3 regions of the uncultured Zoogloea sp. genome follow, and region 1 is predicted to be linked to each of the others. Evidence: predicted binding sites of a transcription regulator. Region 1 holds the regulator's gene; each other region holds the start of a gene.

Region 1 (4,442 bases):
ATGCGCCTGGGCGACGGCGAAGTCGAAAGCGACATCCAGACCGTCTCCACCGGCTCCCTGGGCCTCGACATCGCCCTCGGCATCGGCGGTCTGCCCCGCGGCCGGGTCGTGGAAATCTACGGTCCCGAATCGTCCGGCAAGACGACCCTCACCCTCCAGGTCGTCTCCGAAATGCAGAAGCTCGGCGGCACCGCCGCCTTCATCGACGCCGAACACGCGCTGGACGTCACCTACGCCCAGAAGCTCGGGGTCAATATCGGCGACCTCCTGATCTCCCAGCCCGACACCGGCGAACAGGCCCTCGAGATCGCCGACATGCTGGTGCGCTCCGGTGGCGTTGACGTGGTCGTGATCGACTCCGTCGCAGCCCTCACCCCGAAGGCCGAAATCGAAGGCGAGATGGGCGATCAGCTCCCCGGCCTGCAGGCCCGCCTGATGTCCCAGGCCCTGCGCAAGCTCACCGCCAACATCAAGCGCACCAACACCCTGGTCATCTTCATCAACCAGATCCGGATGAAGATCGGCGTGATGTTCGGCAGCCCCGAGACCACCACCGGCGGCAACGCCCTCAAGTTCTACGCCTCGGTGCGGATGGACATCCGCCGCATCGGCACCATCAAGAAGAACGACGAGGTGATCGGCTCCGAAACCAAGGTCAAGGTCGTCAAGAACAAGGTCGCGCCCCCGTTCCGCGAAACCCTGTTCGACATCCTGTACGGCGAAGGCACCTCCCGCGAGGGCGAGATCATCGACCTGGGCGTCCAGCACAAGTTCGTGGACAAGTCCGGCGCCTGGTACGCCTACAACGGCGAGAAGATCGGCCAGGGCAAGGACAACGCCCGCGAATTCCTCAAGAGCAACCCGCACATCGCCCGCGAGATCGAAAACAAGATCCGCGTCGCCGTCGGGCTGCCTGAGATGGCCGTGATCACGCCCGCCGCCCCCGCCGCGGCAGCCTGAACGTCTCCGGCAGGAAACACCGTCGTCCATGGCCACCAGTCTGCATGAGCGGGCCCTGCGCTGCCTGGCCCAGCGGGAGCATTCCCGCGCCGAGCTCGCCCGCAAGCTGGGCACCCTCGGCAGCGAGGAAGAGGTGAGCGCCGAACTCGACCGTCTGGTCGAGCTTGGCCTCCTCTCCGACGCCCGCTTCGCCGATGCCTACGTGCGCGCCAAGGCGGCCCGCTTCGGCGCCTCCCGGCTCAAGAGCGAGCTCGCCCGGCGCGGCGTCGACGCCGAGCAGATCGGCCTGGCCATTGCCGACAACTGTCCGGAAAGTGAATTCGAACGCGCCTGCGACATCCATCGCCGAAAGTTCGCCGCAGCACCGGCAGACGCGCGAGAATGGGCGCGCCAGGCGCGTTTTCTTCAAGGTCGCGGCTTCTCGACCGAAATCATTCGTAGAGTCCTGAAAGAACACCCCGGCGATGAGCCTGCTTAAAGTCAGCAACCTGCGCAAGAAGTACAAGGCCCGCACCGTCGTCCACGACGTCTCCTTCGACGTCGGCAGTGGCGAAGTGGTCGGCCTGCTCGGCCCCAACGGCGCCGGCAAGACGACCTGCTTCTACATGATCGTCGGCCTGGTGGTCGCCGATGGCGGCGAGATCACCCTCGACGACCAGGTGCTGACCCATCGCCCGATCCACCAGCGCGCCCGCCTCGGCCTGTCCTACCTGCCCCAGGAGATGAGCGTCTTCCGCAAGCTCACCGTGGCCGAGAACATTCAGGCCGTGCTCGAACTGCAGAAGCTCAGCAAGGCCGAAATGGCCGAACGCCTCGAACAGCTCCTCGGCGAGCTGGGCATCGAACACCTGCGCGACAACACCGCGATCTCCCTCTCCGGCGGCGAGCGCCGGCGCTGCGAGATCGCCCGCGCCCTCGCCTCCGACCCGCGGCTGATCCTCCTCGACGAGCCCTTCGCTGGCGTCGACCCGATCGCCGTGATCGACATCCAGAAGATCATCCGCTTCCTCAAGGAAAAGGGCATCGGCGTCCTCATCACCGACCACAACGTCCGCGAAACCCTCGGCATCTGCGACCGCGCCTTCATCATCAATGCCGGGGAAGTGCTGGCCAGCGGCCGCCCGGAAGACATCGTCCGGAATGAACAGGTCCGTCAGGTTTACCTCGGCGAGCACTTCCGGCTTTAAGGCATCATTGTTGTCATGAAGCCCAGCCTCCAGCTCAAACTCTCCCAACATCTCGCGCTCACCCCGCAGCTACAGCAGTCCATCAAGCTGCTGCAGCTATCGACCCTCGAGCTCAACCAGGAGATCGAGAAGATCCTCCTCGAGAACCCGATGATCGAGCGGGACGAGCCGGAATCGAACCTCGGCTCCAGCCGTCTCGAAGCCCCCGGCCCGGCCGCCCCCGCCGGCAGCGAGGCCGCCCATGAGCGCGAGCAGGAGCAGGCCCGCGAATCCGACCAGCGCGAGCGCGACACCGACCGGGAGTTCGACTTCGCCGAAGGCGGCGACTGGCAGGGCTCCGGCAGCGGCTCGCGGGACGATGATGACGACAACGATTTCCAGGATCTCCAGGCCACGGTCACCACCCTGCGCGACCACCTGGACGCCCAGATCGCCCTCACCCAGCTGTCCGACCGGGATCGCGCCCTCACCCGCTTCATGATCGAGGCCCTCGACGACGACGGCTACCTCAGCCAGGCCCTCGAAGACCTCCTTCCGCTACTCCCGCCCGAGCTCGAAGTGGATCTGGACGACCTCACGATCGCCCTGCGCCACATCCAGAGCCTCGACCCCTGCGGGATCGGCGCTGCCGACATCGGCGAATGCCTCGGCCTGCAGCTGCGCGCCCTGCCGCCCAGCCGCGAACGCGAGCTGGCGCTGGCCATCGTCGCCGAACACCTCGAACTCCTCGCCGCCCGCGACTACCTCAAGCTCAAGCGCGCCCTGCGCTGCACCGACGACGAGCTGCGCGAAGCCCACGCCCTGATCCTCGACCTCAACCCCCGGCCCGGCGCCCGCTTCGCCCAGTCCGACATCCGCTACGTGGTTCCGGATGTCATCGTCCGCAAGGTCCGCAACACCTGGGTTGTTAACCTCAACCCGGATGCGATGCCCAAGCTGCGCATCAACCAGCTTTATGCCCAGATCCTGCGGGACAACCGCGGCGCCAGTGGCTCCCTGTCCAATCACCTGCAGGAAGCCCGCTGGCTCATCAAGAACGTTCAGCAGCGCTTCGACACCATCCAGCGTGTGTCGCAAGCGATCGTTGACCGGCAGCGTCAGTTCTTCGATTATGGCGATGTGGCGATGCGCCCTCTGACACTGCGTGAAATCGCCGAACAGTTGGAATTGCACGAGTCCACCGTCTCGCGGGTGACCACCCAGAAGTACATGGCCACACCAAGAGGCATTTTCGAGTTCAAACATTTTTTCGGCAGTCACGTCGCCACCGACACCGGTGGGGCGGCTTCCTCGACGGCGATTCGGGCGCTGATTCGCCAGCTGGTAGCCGCGGAAGACAAGAAGAAACCCTTGTCCGACGCCAAGATTGCCGAGTTGTTGGGCCAGCAGGGTATCGTCGTGGCACGCAGGACCATCGCAAAGTGTCGCGAGTCCCTCGATATCCCGCCGGTCAGTCTGCGCAAAACCATCTGACAGAAAGGTAAGAACCATGAACCTCAACATCACGGGGCATCACGTCGAAGTTACGCCGGCCATCCGCGAATACGTCACCTCCAAGCTCGATCGCGTGATCCGTCATTTCGACAACGTCACCAGCGTCGGCGTGATCCTCTCGGTGGAAAAGCTGCGTCAGAAGGCCGAAGTCACCGTTCACGTGCGTGGCAAGGACATCCACGTCGAGAGCGAGGATGCCGACATGTATGCCGCCATCGACGCCCTGACCGACAAGCTCGACCGCCAGGTTCTGAAGTACAAGGACAAGGCCTCCGATCACGGCCATGACTCCCTGAAGCAGCACCTCGCCGAATCCTGATCTTCGGCCCCAAGTAATCCCCTTCTCCCCGGGACCGTTGTGGCTATAATGCGCCCCAACTGACACAACGGCCCCGGCGGCACCCGCCCCCGGATTTTCCAGATTCGTTCCCGGAAACCTGTCCCGGTCCCACCGCGTACAGGAGCGTCCCGCCCATGAACCTCATCGCCAAACTTCTGCCTCCAGCCAATGTGGTCGTCGGCCTCGAGGCGAGCAGCAAGAAGCGTGCTTTCGAGCAGGCCGGCCTGCTGTTCGAGAACAATCACGGCATCGCCCGGAGCACCGTCTTCGACAGCCTGTTTGCCCGCGAGAAGCTCGGCTCGACCGGTCTCGGGCAGGGCATCGCGATTCCCCACGGACGCATCAAGGGCCTCAAGGACGCGCTGGGCGCCTTCATGCGTCTCGCCGAACCCGTCCCCTTCGACGCCCCGGACGGCCGCCCCGTTTCGATGCTGTTCGTGCTGCTGGTGCCCGAACAGGCC
Region 2 (4,442 bases), on a different contig from region 1:
CTCGACGAACTGGCCGCGCTCCTGGATCAGGCCGTCTTCCGGTGCCTCGGGCTGCACCGCCAGGATGCCCTGGAGGTTGCCGCCGACCTTGATCGGCACCGCGATGAAGGGCAGCTCCTGCTGGTAGATGCCCTGGCGGTTGAGGAAGCGCGGCTCGTCGGCGACCCGGGCGAGCATCACCGAGCGGGGCTTCTCGAGCATCAGGCCGAGGATGCCTTCGCCGGGCTGGTACTGCACGCCGGTGGGGCCCGTGGGGTGATGGAGGGTGTGGGTGATGAGGTTGCCGGTCTGGGCATCGACGACGCCGATCATGCCGGCGGTGAGGCCGGCTTCGTCCTGCAGCACCCGCAGCACGTCGCGCAGGGTCTCCTCGAACACCAGCGAACGGCTGAGGACCCGGCTGACCGCGTAGAGGGCGGCGAGCAGCTGGATGTTCAGCTCGTGGGTGCGGCAGTAGCCGCCGGGGGGCGGACAGTCCACGGAGTGGATCACGTGTTCGTGCATTCTGCTCTCGTCGTTGTGTCTCAGATCGGGTCGCCGTCCAGGCGGAACTCGACGACCACGTGGCAGCCGCCGCCGGGGCTCTCGTCCAGGTCGATGATGCCGCCGTGGTCCGAGACGATCTGCTGGGCTCGCGACAGGCCGGTGCCGAGGTGGCGGCTCGCCCCCGTCTTGGCCGAGAAGAAGGGCTCGAAGGCCCGGTGGCGCAGCTCGGCCGGGATGCCGGGGCCGCTGTCGGTGACGGTGACCACCATGCAGTTGCGCACCACCGAGGTGGCGAGGGTCAGCTCGCGGCGTTTCCAGCCCTTGGTGTCCATGGCTTCGATGGCGTTATCCACCAGCGCCTTGAAGAGCATCCGCAGCTGCAGCGGGCGGCCCAGCAGGGGCGGCAGGGTGGCGGCCGGGTGCCAGTCCACCACCACGCCGGCGCGCAGCAGGCGGGGCGTGCACACTTCCAGCACGTCGCGCAGCAGCTCGTTGAGATTGACGCTGAAGACCATCTCCGGCGCGCTGGGCGGGATCACCAGGCGCAGGGATTCCATGTGCTCGCGGCCGGCGGAGAGGGCGTGCTTGAGCAGATCCGCGCTGGACGGGTCGCGCCGCTGCAGGATCGAGACCGCCGAGGCCATCACGTTCATGGGTTCTTCGAGCCGGAAGATCGCCGCCGAGAGGCCCTCGCGCAGGGCCGCGGTGCGCTCTTCCTCGGCCATCGCGGCCTGCAGGGCGGCGGTGCGGGCGCGCTCCTGCTCGGCGCGCAGGCTGGTGACGTCGGAGATCACCAGCAGCAGCCCGGGCTGGTCGGACGAGGCGAAGTAGTTGTCGGCGTTGTCGCTGTGGATCTGGATCATCGAGGTGGTCACCGACAGCCAGCGGGGCCGGCCGTTGCGGTGGTCCACCCGGGCTTCGCGGTTCTCGAAGACGCAGGTGGCGATGTCGTCGGAGAGCTGGGTGCGCCAGGTGCCGAGCACGCTGTCGAGCAGGGTGTGGGCCGGTTCGGCCACCCGCAGGTCGGTGACGAGCTTCTTGTAGGCCTGGTTGTCGAGCAGCACTCGGCCCTTCTGGTCGAGGAGCGCGATGGCGATCGGGGCGGCATCCACCACCGATTCGATCAGCGCCTTCTGGTTGCGCACCATCTGCTCGAGCCGGTGGAACTCGGTGATGTCCCGGTGCATGCCGAGGTAATGGGTGGTCTTGCCGGCGGCGTCCACCACCGGCGAGATGGTCAGCTCGGCCAGGTACAGCTGGCCACTCTTCTTGCGGTTGAGGAGCTTGCCCGACCAGGGCCGCTGCTCCATCAGCGCGGTCCACATCGATTGGTAGATCTCCCGCGGGGTGGTGCGGTTGGAGAGCATCGACTCGTTGTTGCCCACCACCTCGCCCGGGGTGTAGCCGGTGACCCGGGTGAAGCTCTCGTTGGCGAAGAGGATGTTCGCCGCGAGGTCGGTGATCGAGATGGCCAGATCGGCCTGGTTCACGGCCTGGAGATAAACCTCCGGCGGAAGCTTCGGGCTGGGTTGCGCGTGTTGAGCCGCGAGGCATTTGGCTGACGGCATGAATTTGGCTCCTCGGGTGTGCGTTTCTCGGATCGGACGCTTCTTTGGTTTGCCGGAGCATCTTCCGTGCCGTGGTGCACAAAAATGCCCGCTTCCCGCGGCTGGCGCGGCAGACGGCGGGTTTTCGGGGCAAATGCGACATAAACGCCTGTCGGCTTTGTGACATTCCGCCCCCCGAAATCCGCCCCTCTTTGGTGCGTGCCCCACAATTCCGCACGCCGCCGGGCATTTGCGGCACTGCAGCGAGGTTGGCATGGCTTATGCGTTGGGCTGGCTAAACCCGAACAGAGGCGCCATCCCATGAAGGACTTCCTGCTACTGCTGTTGTCGACCGCGTTGGTGAACAACGTGGTGCTGATCAAGTTTCTTGGCCTGTGCCCGGTGATGGGCGTCTCCAAGAGCGTGGACAGCGCCCTCGGCATGGGCCTGGCGACCACCTTCGTGATCACCCTGGCGGCCGGCGCGTCGTGGATGCTCGACAACTGGCTGCTCCAGCCCCTGGGCCTGGGCTATCTGCGCATCCTCACCTTCATCCTGGTGATCGCCGCGGTGGTGCAATTCACCGAGATGTTCATCAAGAAATCGAGCCCCGGGCTGTACCAGTCGCTGGGCATCTACCTGCCGCTCATCACCACCAACTGTGCGGTGCTGGGTGTGGCGCTGCTCAACGTGCAGCAGGGCTTCAGCCTGTTCAAGAGCCTGGTGTATGGCTTCGGGTCGGCCCTGGGTTTCACCATCGTGCTGCTGATCTTTGCCGGGCTGCGCGAGCGCGTGGCCCTGGCCCGGGTGCCGGCGGCCTTCGCCGGCGCGCCGATCGCCTTCGTCACCATCAGCCTCTTGGCCCTGGCCTTCATGGGCTTCTCGGGCATGAACGTGTAAGGGAGCGCCGCAAAATGTTGATCGCCATCTTCAGTCTCACCGTGCTTGGCGCCGTGCTCGGCGTCGTGCTGGGTATCGCCAACAAGGCCCTGCGGGTCGAGGGCAACCCGGTGGTGGATGAACTCATCGCCATGATGCCGGGCTCGAACTGCGGCCAGTGCGGGTTTCCGGGCTGCTCCGGCGCCGCCACCGCCATCGTCGATGGCACGGCGCCGCCCACCTGCTGCCCGCCCGGTGGCAAGAGCCTCGCTGCGGCGATCGCCGCCAAGCTGGGTCTCACCGTCGATCTGTCGGGGCTGTCGGACGACGGCCCGAAGATCGCGATGGTGGCCGAGGAGTTGTGCATCGGCTGCTGCCGCTGCAGCAAGGTGTGTCCGACCGACGCCATCGTCGGCGCGGCCAAGCAGATCCACAACGTGCTGCGGGAGGCCTGTACCGGTTGCAGCAGTTGCGTCGAGAAGTGCCCCACCGAGGCGCTGGCGATGAAGCCGGTGCCGGTCACCGTCCAGCACTGGGTGATGCCCAAGCCGCTGGCAGCATGAGGAAAGCGATGACGACCCGCGAACGCAATCTGCCGGCTGCCGTGGTCACGGCGCAACGGGTAACGGGAGCCTAAGGAGCCACCATGGACTTCAGCAGTCTGATCAAGAAACTCACGGGCAAGCACTGGGGCGTGCATCCGGCCGACCACAAGCGGCCGGCCGCCGACCAGCCCGTCCATGCGGTGCCGCTGCCGCAGCGCCTGCATCTGATGCTGTCCCAGCACGTGGGCGCCGCCGCGCGCCCGGTGGTGCTGGTGGGCCAGAAGGTCAGGAAGGGCGAGCTGATCGCGGCGGCCCAGGGCAACATCTCGGCCCCGCTGCATGCGCCCACCTCGGGTGTCATCAGCGCCATCGGCGAGATCACCGCGCCCCACGCCTCGGGCCTGCCGGCGATGGCGATCACCCTCACGGTTGACGGCGACGACCGCTGGATCGAACCCGACAACCTGCCCGCCGACCCCTACGCCCTGGCCGCGGCCGACGTGGCCGCGCGGGTGGCCGCCGCCGGCGTGGTGGGGATGGGCGGGGCGACCTTCCCGTCGTCGGTCAAGCTCAACCTGGGGCGCCGCTCCGACATCGACACCCTCATCATCAACGGCAGCGAGTGCGAGCCCTATCTCTCGTGCGACGACCGGCTGATGCGCGACAAGGCCGCCGAGATCGTCTCGGGCATCCGTCTGATGCTGGTGGCCACCGGCGCCGGCTGCGCCAAGGTGGGGATCGAGGACAACAAGCCCGAGGCCATCGCCGCCATGGGCGAGGCGGCCAGGGGCTTCGACAACATCACCATCGTGCCGGTGCCGGCGCGCTACCCGATGGGGTCCGACCGCCAGCTGATCGTCGAGCTGACCGGCCGCGAGGTGCCGTCGGACGCCCGCGCCGCCGACGTGGGGGTGATCGTTCATAACGTGGGCACTGCCCGGGCCGTGCATGACGCGGTGGTGCTGGGTCGGCCGTTGGTGAGTCG
Region 3 (4,442 bases), on a different contig from region 1:
TCCAGGCGTGGAGCCGGCCCGAGTCGATGCCGGATTTCTTGTAGTCGTGGAAGTGGTAGCTCACACCGTGCTCGTCGAGCCAGGCGAGGGCCTTCTTCATGGTGTCGCAGTTCTTGATGCCGTAGCAGGTGACGGCGGGCGTGGGGAGGCTGTCTTGCATGGAGCGGGCCGGGTTCGGCCGGGAGGTAAATCAAAGACGGCTAGTTTAAGCGACAGCCGGGCCAGACCCAAATCTCGCCCCTCACGCGGCCTGGAGCAGCCTGAGGCAGGGCAGCGACGCGGCCAGATCCAGCGCGGTGAAGTCGTCGTGGTTGGCGAGCCGTGGGTTGGCGCCGCGCTCCAGCAGCAGCTGCACTAGATCGGGCTTGCTGTTGGAGGCCACGTACATCAGGCAGGTGGCGCCGGTGTCGTTCTGGCGGTCGATGTCGATGCCCGCCTGGAGCAGCCGGTCGATGATCGCGTGGCTGCCGTTGTAGCAGGCCAGCCACAGGGCGTTGCAGCCATCGGCATTGGTCACGGCCACATCCACGCCCCAGGTGAGGAGCTCATCCACCACGTCGAGCCGGCCTTCCTTGGCGGCGCGCATCAGCGGCGTGAAGCGCCGGTCCGGCTGCAGGGCCGAAGGCCTGGCGGGGTCGAAGCCGTGGGTGGCGAAGAATTCGGCAAGGGCTGGGGTCATGAATTGTCCTGCGCGCGTTGGGGATAGGGTGGGCTGGTTTCGATGCGCGCGTCCGTCACCGGCGTGCCCACGGTGAAGTGATAGACGCTCTGCCAGCGGGTGCCGGCGAGGCCGAAGGCCTGGTGCACCGGCTCGTCGAAGAAGCAGCCGATGCCGGTGCCGCGCACGCCGGCGGCTTCGGCTTCGAGGTACAGCACCTGGCCGACGATGCCGGCCTCGCGGAGCAGGCTGCGGTAGGCGTGGCCGTCGCTGCCCAGGCGGGCGAAATCCGCCACCATGCCTAGCGAAAAGGCGCTGGTGGAGGCGATGTCCTGGTGGCACGACAGGGATCGGGCGAGGCGCTGGACTTCCTGCAGCCCCAGTGCCGCCAGCTGGACGAGGCCCAGGTGGGGCGGGCAATCCGGCGCGAAGTCGGCCGCCGGGCGGGGCGTGCCCAGGTCGGCAGGGATCGCCGCATCCGGCGTGCGGGGCAGCAGGTAGAGGCCGGTCGGCAGGCCGTCCACGCGCATCACGAAGAGCAGCAGATGAATCGCCGGGTCGGCCTCCTGGGCCGTGAAGGGCGCCCGCGGCCGGGGCAGCAGGGCGTCGAGCATCCGGTAGAAATCCGCCCGGGGCAGCGTGTGCCGTGGGTCGAAGCGCTGGCCGCTGCGGCGCTGGCGGATGATCTGCGCGGCGCCGCTGGCGGTGGCGTGGGGCGGCAGCGCCGGCAGGCGCGGAAACACCGGGTGCAGCGCAGGCAGCGCATCCGCCGGGCGGCGGCTGAAGCGGGCGGCTTTGTCGACGATCGGCCAGCGGTAGCCCGGCGACGGGTCGATGGCGCTGGGGCTGCCGTGCCAGCTGGCGGGGGCGATCCAGTCCAGCAGCGCCGGCCCGGCGGGCGGGGCGTGGATGCCCGGCGCGCGGATCGCCAGCAGGATTTCGGGTTCTTCGTCTTCGGTGAAGGAGAAGCGTCCGGTGGGGAAGTCGTCCTCCCGATCGAGCCCCATCAGCCCAGCCAGGGTGCCGGACGGTAGCGTAAGCGGCGCGACCTCCCAGCCCAACAGCGCGGCGGCGTAGGCCAGCGCGGCCACCGCGTGGCCTACGTCGAGCTGGCAGTAGCGGAAGGCCCGCTCGCCGTACTTCCAGGCTTCGCGCCACATCACGCTCGATATCCCCACCGCCAGCCAGCGGCCGCCATCAGGGGCGACGAGCGCGCGGCCTTCGAGGGCGTGGTCCTCGGGATCGTAGTGATGCAGCCCGTCGGCCACGCCCGGCACGCCGGCGGCCAGCACGTAGGCTTCGACCGGATGCAGGTTGCCCGACGACGGGTTGCAGCGCAGCGCCCAGCGGTTGGGGCCCCAGCTCTTCCACGCGGAGAGGCCGAAGGCCAGCTCCAGCAGCGCGCCAAGGCTGGTCGCATCCGCCGGGATGGGCGTTGCCGGCGGCACGTCCAGATCGCCGAAGGGCCGCTCGAAGCGGTCGGCGGCCAGCGGCAGCAGCGAAACCGGCGCACCGGCGTAGTGCCGGAAGGCTGCGGGCTGGGCGTCCCAGTCGAGCTGGCCGGGGCCTTCGGCGAAGGCCTCGAAACGGTGGCGGGTGCGGGCGTGGTAGGCGGCGAGTGGGTTGTCGGGGGCGACGGGGTTTTGTGGGATATCCGACACGATTGGCGTTTCCGGTGGGTTTGGGCTTCTTTTAGCAAAGGCCATGCCTGCAAGAAATCAAGCAGTTAGCGACGCGCGGGCGCTGGCGGGCGGCTGGCACCATCTCTGCAAGGGGAAGGGGAAAACACCCACAACACCCAACAACCCCCACTTCGCAGAGACCCAACCATGGATACCAGAACCAAGCCCCCGGTGACCCGGGAAGCCGCCCTGCGCATCGCCCTGGCGGCCCGGGCCATGCCCAACGCGTCCTTGTCGAGCCTGATCGAGCTGCTGCAGCGCCGGCTGGGCGACGAGATCGACGAGGAGATGCTCCGTCAGGTGACGGTGACGATGCTCAAGACCGGCTTCGCCAGCGCGGATGGCGAGGAAGACGGTGAGGACATCGGGATCGGGCTGGAGGCCATGAAGCTGGCGGCGCGCATCCTGTGGGGTGACACCCAGGGCGACGACTCGCTGCCCAAGATCCAGCCCTACGACGAGGGCGACATGCCCGGCTCGGTGCGGGTGGCGGTGGCGTCCGACAAGGGCGACACGCTCTCCGGCCACTTCGGCTCGTGCCTACGCTTTCTGGTGTATCAGGTGTCGCCCGACGAGATCCGCCTGGTGGACATCCGCGACACGATGGACGCCGACCTCGCCGAGGACAAGAACCTGTGGCGCGCCCAGCTCATCGGCGATTGCCACGTGTGCTACGTGGTGTCGATTGGCGGGCCGGCGGCGGCCAAGGTGATCCGCGCCGACATCTACCCCATCAAGATCGCCGACGGCGGCCCGGCGCTGGAGATCGTCTCCCAGTTCCAGAAGGCGATGGTCGATTCCCCCCCGCCCTGGCTGCTCAAGGTGCTGGGCGTGGCGGCAGAAAAGCGCCTGAAGAACTACAGCGCCCAGGAAGAGGAATGAGCCCTCCGGCGCTTTGCGGCACCGGCCGGGTGTTGGCCCGGCCAGCAGCCTCGGCTTTACACCCGCGCCATCTGCGCCGGCGACAGCCCCACCTGCGTGGTGAGCGTGCCTTCGTCGCCGTTCCACCACAGGGCTACCCAGGCGGTGCCGTCCGGGTCGATGCGTTCGACCTCGCAGACGGCGCCGATCATGTCCTCGAACATGATCAGCTCGTCCTCGTCCAGATCGGGGTCGAGGTTGATCTCGAGGACGCGGACCGGATCGCCAATGGCGACGGGCGTGCCCTTGTGGTCGATGGTGGTGGCTGGCATGGCTGGCTCCGTGGGGTTGGCTTGAATGTGCCTGGCGATGTCGGCAAAGCGACAGCCGCCGGGGGCTTGAACGGTGGCGTGCAACAGGCGTGCCACCCCGTCTGATCGAAGCTCGGGAGCGAACATGAACAAGATTGGCCTTTTCTTCGGCACCGAAACCGGCACCACCCGCCTGGTGGCTAAAAAGCTGCACAAGAAGATCGGCGAGGACATCTGCGACAAGCCGATCAACGTCAACCGCATCACCCCCGCCGAGATGCTTCAGTACGACGCGCTGATCCTCGGCACGCCCAGCTACGGCGAGGGCGACATCCCCGGCAAGGGCGCCTCCGGCTGCTTCGAGCCCAACTGGGAGGAGTTTCTCGCCCAGTTCGACACCGCGCCGGACCTCACCGGCAAGCGCATCGCCTTCTTCGGCCTCGGCGCCCAGGAGCGCTACTCCGAGCGCTTCTGCAGCTCGTTGTTCGCGCTCTACACGGTGTTCAAGGGCTGGGGCGCCGAGATCATCGGCGACTGGCCGACCGACGGCTACACCTTCGCCCACTCCGCGGCGGTGGTGGACGGGCGCTTCGTCGGCCTCATCATCGACCAGCGCACGCAAGGCATGTTCACCGACGAGCGCATCGACACCTGGCTGGCGCAGGTCAAGCCCCTGCTGCTGGAGAAGACCACCGCAGCCGCCTGAACACCCTGTAGGTCGGACTTCAGTCCGACAACACGGCCGGTTCGGGGGTGCTCTTGTCGGACTGAAGTCCGACCTACAGACCAACCCGGCCTTTGCTTTCCAACTATTCCCGATGAACTCGCAAGAGGAACCACCCATGACCTACCACTGCATCCCCGCCGCCGACGCCGTGGCGCTGATCCGCAGCGAACCGGGCGTTGCGCTCATCGACGTGCGCGACATGG

The links. The regulator sigma-54, encoded in region 1, starts transcription at its own class of promoters, with help from an activator protein. The targets are predictions, from matches to a motif close to TGGCACGCTTNCTGCTNA.
Region 2: the regulator sigma-54 is predicted to act here: its motif matches at 2,304-2,321, upstream of rsxA (electron transport complex subunit RsxA).
Region 3: the regulator sigma-54 is predicted to act here: its motif matches at 2,414-2,431, upstream of Q0672_RS22560 (dinitrogenase iron-molybdenum cofactor biosynthesis protein).

The regions. Positions count from the first base shown of each region.
Region 1 covers NZ_CALAYQ010000024.1:28,817-33,258, reverse strand. The annotation lists gene recA (recombinase RecA) at 1-960, shown strand, start outside; gene recX (recombination regulator RecX) at 989-1,438, shown strand; gene lptB (LPS export ABC transporter ATP-binding protein) at 1,425-2,147, shown strand; gene Q0672_RS02380 (RNA polymerase factor sigma-54) at 2,163-3,620, shown strand; gene raiA (ribosome-associated translation inhibitor RaiA) at 3,637-3,960, shown strand; gene ptsN (PTS IIA-like nitrogen regulatory protein PtsN) at 4,116-4,442, shown strand, end outside.
Region 2 covers NZ_CALAYQ010000129.1:18,404-22,845, reverse strand. The annotation lists gene nifA (nif-specific transcriptional activator NifA) at 1-504, opposite strand, end outside; gene nifL (nitrogen fixation negative regulator NifL) at 525-2,054, opposite strand; gene rsxA (electron transport complex subunit RsxA) at 2,355-2,933, shown strand; gene Q0672_RS14855 (RnfABCDGE type electron transport complex subunit B) at 2,948-3,475, shown strand; gene rsxC (electron transport complex subunit RsxC) at 3,559-4,442, shown strand, end outside.
Region 3 covers NZ_CALAYQ010000208.1:443-4,884, reverse strand. The annotation lists gene Q0672_RS22575 (ArsC family reductase) at 1-160, opposite strand, end outside; gene Q0672_RS22570 (ankyrin repeat domain-containing protein) at 242-679, opposite strand; gene Q0672_RS22565 (SagB/ThcOx family dehydrogenase) at 676-2,319, opposite strand; gene Q0672_RS22560 (dinitrogenase iron-molybdenum cofactor biosynthesis protein) at 2,488-3,222, shown strand; gene Q0672_RS22555 (hypothetical protein) at 3,279-3,533, opposite strand; gene Q0672_RS22550 (flavodoxin) at 3,658-4,218, shown strand; gene Q0672_RS22545 (rhodanese-like domain-containing protein) at 4,355-4,442, shown strand, end outside.